2 regions of the Pseudomonas sp. LBUM1670 genome follow, and region 1 is predicted to be linked to the other one. Evidence: predicted binding sites of a transcription regulator. Region 1 holds the regulator's gene; the other holds the start of a gene.

Evidence for each region. Region 1 encodes sigma-54, which starts transcription at its own class of promoters, with help from an activator protein. Its sites were predicted from a motif close to ANTGGCATNNANNTTGCTNT; they were not measured.
Region 2: the regulator sigma-54 is predicted to act here: its motif matches at 1,317-1,336, upstream of ACA073_RS07375 (flagellar basal body rod protein FlgF).

Annotation. Positions count from the first base shown of each region.
Region 1 is NZ_CP166783.1:942,453-946,110, forward strand. It holds gene hpf (ribosome hibernation-promoting factor, HPF/YfiA family) at 1-204, opposite strand, end outside; gene ACA073_RS04220 (RNA polymerase factor sigma-54) at 279-1,772, opposite strand; gene lptB (LPS export ABC transporter ATP-binding protein) at 1,957-2,682, opposite strand; gene lptA (lipopolysaccharide transport periplasmic protein LptA) at 2,682-3,230, opposite strand; gene lptC (LPS export ABC transporter periplasmic protein LptC) at 3,217-3,658, opposite strand, start outside.
Region 2 is NZ_CP166783.1:1,610,756-1,614,413, reverse strand. It holds gene flgG (flagellar basal-body rod protein FlgG) at 1-476, opposite strand, end outside; gene ACA073_RS07375 (flagellar basal body rod protein FlgF) at 522-1,262, opposite strand; gene ACA073_RS07370 (class I SAM-dependent methyltransferase) at 1,638-2,417, opposite strand; gene rffA (dTDP-4-amino-4,6-dideoxygalactose transaminase) at 2,894-3,658, opposite strand, start outside.

The sequences.
Region 1 (3,658 bases):
GGTATGTTCCGCGTTTGCGACCACTTCATTGCCGGGAATATGCAGCGTGGCTTCGATTTTCTGCTTCAGCTTTTCGACCGTCATCGTGACCTGCACGTTGGTGATCTTGTCGAAATGCCTCTCCAATCGTTCGAGTTTTTCGCCGATGTAGGTGCGAAGAGGTTCGGTCACTTCCAGTTGGTGTCCACTGATGTTGACTTGCATACAGCTTCTCCTTCGTTGCCAGTGCATAAAGCGGTAGATCAGATGATCTACCACTGGAACGCTGTGGCGTGGCTCTACATCAACCGTTTGCGTTCGCTCGAAGGCGCGATCCCGAGGGATTCGCGGTACTTGGCGACGGTGCGGCGAGCCACCTGAATGCCTTGTGCCTCCAGTAAACCAGCGATCTTGCTGTCACTCAACGGCTTTTTCTGATTTTCCGCGGCAACCAGTTTTTTGATGATCGCGCGGATCGCCGTAGACGAGCATTCGCCGCCTTCGGAGGTGCTGACGTGGCTGGAGAAAAAGTATTTCAACTCATATATGCCGCGAGGGGTATGCATGAATTTTTGCGTGGTTACCCGGGAAATCGTTGATTCGTGCATGCCCACCGCTTCGGCGATGTCATGCAGGACCAGGGGTTTCATGGCTTCGTCGCCGTACTCCAGAAAACCGCGCTGATGCTCGACGATCTGGGTGGCAACTTTCATCAGGGTTTCGTTACGGCTTTGCAGGCTCTTGATGAACCAGCGGGCTTCTTGCAACTGATTGCGCATGAAGGTGTTGTCGGCGCTGGTGTCGGCGCGGCGCACGAAACCGGCATATTGGGCGTTGACCCGCAGCCGCGGTACCGATTCCTGATTCAGCTCTACCAGCCAGCGCTCGTTATCCTTGCGCACGATCACGTCGGGAACGACGTATTCGGCTTCACTGGACTCGATCTGCGAGCCCGGACGTGGGTTGAGGGTTTGTACCAGTTCAATGACCTGGCGCAGTTCATCTTCCTTGAGCTTCATCCGGCGCATCAGCTGGCTGTAGTCGCGGCTGCCGAGCAAGTCGATGTAATCGGTGACCAGGCGTTTGGCCTCGGCCAGCCAAGGTGTCTTGGCAGGGAGCTGACGCAATTGCAGCAGCAGGCATTCACCCAGGTTGCGGGCGCCGATGCCGGCCGGTTCGAATTGCTGGATGCGATGGAGGACGGCTTCGATCTCGTCCAGTTCGATGTCGAGTTCCGGATCGAAGGCTTCGAGGATTTCCTCAAGGGTTTCGTCCAGGTAGCCCTGATTGTTGATGCAGTCGATCAGGGTCACGGCGATCAGGCGATCGGTGTCGGACATCGGCGCCAGGTTCAGTTGCCACAACAGATGGCTTTGCAGGCTTTCGCCGGCCGATGTGCGGGTGGTGAAATCCCACTCGTCGTCATCGTTGCTCGGCAAGCTGCTGGCGCTGGTCTGGTAGACGTCTTCCCATGCGGTGTCGACGGGCAGTTCGTTGGGAATGCGCTCGTTCCAGTCGCCCTCATCGAGGTTGTCCACCGTCGGGGCGGTTTCCTGGTAGGAGGGTTCAGACACATCGGCATTGGGTTGCTGTTCGGCTTTGTCGGCCAAGGGGTCGGCGTTATCGAAGTCGTCGCCTTCTTCCTGGCGTTCGAGCATCGGATTGGACTCCAGGGCTTCCTGGATTTCCTGTTGCAGGTCCAGGGTCGACAATTGGAGCAGGCGGATGGCCTGTTGCAGCTGCGGTGTCATCGTCAGCTGCTGGCCCATTCTCAAGACTAGCGATGGTTTCATGGCAGGGGCTTAACACCTTATTCGCCGGCGCACGTGCGCCATCCACTACAGGGCGCCGGAGCGCCAAACATAAGCAAATTATATGCCTGAAACCACAACGTTTGCCTAGAGCGCCGTAACAATAAAAAACTGTTGATTTTTTATCGAGACTAGCACTCGGGCGACTTGCCAGACACCTCAGCGCTTACAGGCGGAACTCATGGCCCAGATAGACTTCTTTCACGAGGTCGTTGGCCAGGATGGTGGCCGAGTCACCTTCGGCGATCAGTTGACCATCGTTGACGATGTAGGCGGTTTCGCAGATATCCAGGGTTTCACGGACGTTGTGGTCAGTGATCAGCACGCCAATGCCCTTGGCTTTGAGGTGGTAGATGATCTGCTTGATGTCGCCCACCGAAATCGGGTCCACGCCGGCGAAAGGTTCGTCGAGGAGGATAAATTTCGGGTTGGTCGCCAGTGCCCGGGCGATTTCCACGCGGCGGCGTTCACCGCCGGACAGGCTCATGCCGAGGTTGTCGCGGATGTGGCTGATGTGGAATTCCTGCAGCAGGCTTTCCAGCTCTTTGCGACGATCGGCCTTGTCGAGTTCCTTGCGGGTCTCGAGGATCGCCATGATGTTGTCGGCGACCGAGAGTTTGCGAAAGATCGACGCTTCTTGCGGAAGATAGCCGATACCGGCCTTCGCACGACCGTGCATCGGCTGGTGGCTGACGTCCAGATCATCGATCAGGACGCGGCCCTGATCGGCCTGGACCAGGCCGACGATCATGTAGAAGCAGGTGGTCTTGCCGGCGCCGTTAGGACCAAGCAGGCCGACGATCTGACCGCTGTCGATGGACAAGCTGACGTCGCGCACGACCTGACGGCTCTTGTAGCTCTTGGCCAGATGCTGAGCTTTCAGAGTTGCCATTACTGGGCCTTTTGCTCGTCGGTTTTCTTTTTCGGCTGGATCACCATGTCGATGCGCGGACGCGACTCGGTAACCTTGGAGCCCGTTGCGCGACCGGCGCTGGCGAGCTTTTTGTTGGTGTCGTAGACGATCTTCTCGCCTTGGGTGACGTTACCGTCCTTATCGACAACTTTGGCGCGATCGATCAGCACGACGCGGTCTTGCGACGCGTGGTACTGGATGGTGACGCCCCAGCCCTGAACCGGCTTGGTGTCGCCCGCCGTTTGCAGTTGTTCGAAATAGGCGAGATTGCCCACCGAAGTCACCACGTCGATATCGCCGGTTTGAGTGCGGGTCATGGTCACAGTATTGCCGGTGACCTTCATCGAACCCTGGGTGATGATCACGTCACCTTTATAAGTGGCAATGCCATTCTTGTCGTCCAGTTGGGCGTCGTCGGCCTGGATGCGGATAGGCTGCTGTTGATCGTCCGGCAGAGCCCAGGCGCTCACGCTTCCCAGTGCTGCGCCCAGACCGAGCAAAATAGGGAGAGTTTTAACGAGCCTCATACTGTCCTCTTACGTTCGATAGCAGGTGTATCCTGCTTTCTTTCAAATACGCTTTCATTCCCTTGCCAGTCGATACACCGCCAGCGCCGTCGATTCTAACGGGTTGCTCGGTCTGCGCATATTGCTGTTGCGGGAACACGGTCATGCGGGTGGTGGTAATCAGGGTCTTGCGGTTTTTCTCGTCGAAACGGGTGATGCGCACCGAGTCGATCAGTTCGACCTGGGTGCCGTCCGGGTTGACTTCGCCGTGTTCGCTCTGAACGTGCCAGGGAAACTCGGTGCCGCGGAACAGATTCAGGTCCGGATTGGTCAGCAGCGTCACTTCGGTCGCTTTCAGGTGTTCGACCTTGTCGGACGTCATTTCGTACTGCAGCTTGCCGTCCGGCAGGTACTGAACGCTGTGGGCGTTGAGTGCGTAATAGTCGATC
Region 2 (3,658 bases), 670 kb from region 1:
ATGGACACGGTACCGTCACGACCGACCGTGAAGGTCTGGGCCTCGTTCGGGATGACAATCGCCGGCTCCAGGGCGAAGCCGCTGGCGTTGACGATCTGGCCGTTGGAATCGAGGTGGAACGTGCCGTCACGGGTGTAGGACGTGGTGCCGTCCGGCTGCAGGATCTGGAAGAAGCCACGACCGTCGATGGCCATGTCCAACGGCTGCTCGGTGGTTTGCAGGCTGCCGGCGCTGAAGTTTTTCTGGGTGCCGACGATGCGCACACCGGTACCCACTTGCAGGCCCGACGGCAGTTCGCTGTCCTGGGTCGACTGGGCGCCTGGCTGGCGTTTGATCTGGTACAGCAAATCCTGGAACTCGGCACGATCACGTTTGAAACCCGTGGTCGACACGTTGGCCAGGTTGTTGGAAATGGTGGTCAGGTTGGTGTCCTGGGCGGACAGACCTGTTTTGGCAACCCATAGAGCCGGAAGCATTCAATTCTCCTCGTGCGCCTGTTTTACGGCGCGACGTTCTGATAATTAGCTGATCTGCAAGACCCGAGCCATGGCCTGGTCGTCGTCTTTGGCGGTGTTCATCATCTTGATGTGCAATTCGAACTGCTTGGCCAGGGCCAGTACCGAGGTCATCTCTTCCACGGCATTGACGTTGCTCGACTCAAGGAACCCGGACACCAGTTTGACGTTGGCATCGGCCTGCGCCGGCTTGCCGTCCTTGGTGTGAATCGAACCGTCCAGGCCCTTGGTCATGTTCTTGAAGTCCGGGTTGACCAGCTTGATGCGGTCGACTTCCGCCATCACGCGAGGACCTTCGCCCATCGCACGGATGCTGACGGTGCCGTCCTCACCGACTTCGATTTGCTGCTCGGGCGGCACGGAGATCGGCCCGCCATTGCCCATCACCGGCATACCGTTGCCGGCGCGCAATACGCCCAAGGCGTCGACGTTGAGGCTGCCTGTGCGCACGTAGCTTTCGCCACCGTCCGGGTTCTGCACCGCGATCCAGCCATTGCCCTGCACCGCGACGTCGAGGTCGCGACCGGTTTGTACCAGGGAGCCCGCGGAGAAGTCGGTGGCCGGACGTTCGGACATGGCAAATGCACGCGCCGGAAAGCTGTCACCGAACACCGGCATCGAACGCGCCTGCTCCAGGTCTCTCTGGAAACCGTTGGTGGAGATGTTCGCCAGGTTGTTCGCATGAGCCTTCTGCGCCAGTGCATTCTGGCTGGCGCCGGTCATTGCCACATAAAGGTACTTGTCCACACTCTTTCCTCTGCATGCCGGACGTTTGCCGCCCACCGCTGTACTGCTGAGCCATAAGCAATTTGCAGACCAACTTTTTTCTGGCGGCGCGGGGCCCGGTAAACAAAGGACTTGAGGGGTTCAGAGGGGAATGGGGGATTGTGTCGAAGTCGAAAAACCGGCGGTGTTATGCCGGTAAGAGGCAAGGACTGGCCTGGAAGTTAAACGGACTACCGCCTTCGCGAGCAAGCCACACTACAAGGCTGGTCGCTGACGGGTTCGCTGCCTACCTGATGAGTCGAGCCAGAGTTTTTCAGGATTCGACAAAGCACATCGCGGCGGCCCAAAGGGCCGCAGAAAAACAAAGCCCTAAAATCGGGCTTCGTATCGGACGAATCAAGCAAAGCTCAGGTTGATGCGCTGTTTTCCGTAGACAACCCGCGCCGCAGGCATCAGTTGGTAAGGGATTTCGACAAACGGGATATCCGAGTTGGTCAGCGCAATGTCGACAAGCTGCAGCATTATTGAGTTCTTTCTGACCAGGATCACGTCAGACCAGTCGGTATTGGTGACCGCCACGGGGATAAAGTCCGAGCGCTTGATAAAACTGCTCATTGCTTCGAGCACGCCCAGGTTTTGCTTGGTACCGTGCAGGCTGTGGCAGCAATCGTTCAACAGGATGAAGCCATCGTCGGCCAGTAAGTCTTGGTAGTACATCAAATCACGCAGGATGTACTCGTACTGATGGTTTGCGTCGATGTAGACCAGATCGAACTTTTCGATACCGGTTCTAGGCTTGATTTCGTCAATCGCGGCAATGGTCTCGGCGCGGATAACAGTCACGTTGTCCTTGTCGGTGAATTTGCTCAGGCATTCCTGATACAGATTGTCATAGGTGGCCATGTCATACATGGGACCGCCATAGTAGTAAGCATATTTGTCAACCGAATTAACCCATGGCGGCAATTGATCAAAAGGGCTGTAGGCATCATTGGCAGCCGGGCTCCAGCTGTCGATCAGGACCATCTTTTTCGGGTTCAGTGCATTGTAAAGCTTCAGCGCGTTTTCACCGCGCAGGACACCCAGCTCGGCAACGACTGGCTGTTTGTTGCACGCGTTAAAAACCGCATTGAGAAGGTGATAAAAGGCTTCTCGGTGGGTAATACAGACTTTCATACCGGCTCCTGTTGCTTTATGACTTCAGCCCTCCCGTAAGCGATAAGAACATGAGTGGGATGGCCCTTCCTCTCTGTATCGACCACTTGGGCAATAAGATGAGCAAGATTTTTACGAGGAATCGGTCGCTCTGGCCAACGCAGTCTAGGTGCCGGCACGCATGTCCATGGGGTCGGTGGCCCAGACGGAATCGATGCGGATCATTGAGCGAGCCCGATTTCGGGTAGGACTTGCGTTGGCGCATGGCGATCCTGGCATTAAGGGCAATTGCGTCCGCTTAAAAATACGCAGACCCAATCGCCCTTGTCGGCCGGGCGAGGAAGGTGGACCGTCGCGCTCGTGTCAGGCGGGTATTTCACCAGATTTGGAGGTCTTCAGAGTTTCCCTAGTGAAACCTTACGGGTACAACTGCCTTGATCAGGCTGTTTGATCTTGCCAGGCGCATTAGCCTTAACATAGTGCATTCAACCGGCCAGTCAGGCCTTTGCCAAAGCACTGGCCAGGACACTCACCACCCGGTCTTGCTGATCACTGGATAAACCGAGCCAAAGTGGCAAACGAAGCAGACGCTCAGAATATCCATCAGTAACATCCATTGAGCCATGCACACGCCCATGGCGCGCTCCAGCGGGCGATGAATGCAGCGGCACGTAATGAAACACAGCATAGATTGCGTGCCTCTTAAGCTCATCAACAATAAACTGGCGCTCCACGCCAGGGGCGAGGAGTACGTAGTACATGTGTGCGTTGTGCTGGCAACTTTCAGGAACTATCGGACGACGCAGTGCCCCTTGCAGCTCAAGTTCTGACAAAGCAGTATGGTAATTGTCCCAGATTGCCAAGCGGCTATTGGTGATGGCTCGAGCTTCTTCCAACTGGGCCCAGAGAAAGGCTGCAGTTATTTCTCCGGGCAGAAACGAGGAGCCCACCTCCTGCCAGGTATATTTGTCCACCTCGCCCCGGAAGAATCGACTGCGATCGGTACCTTTTTCCCGGATCATCTCGGCCTGTATTGCCAGTGCAGGAGCATTGACCAGCAAAGCCCCGCCCTCCCCCGAGATCACGTTCTTGGTTTCGTGAAAGCTGAATGCCCCAAGGTCGCCGATACTGCCCAGGGCTCGGCCCTTGTAGCTTGACATCACACCTTGCGCGGCGTCTTCAACCACAGCTAGCCCATGCTTACGCGCAATGGCCAGGATGCTGTCCATCTCGCAGGCCACACCGGCGTAATGGACGGGCAC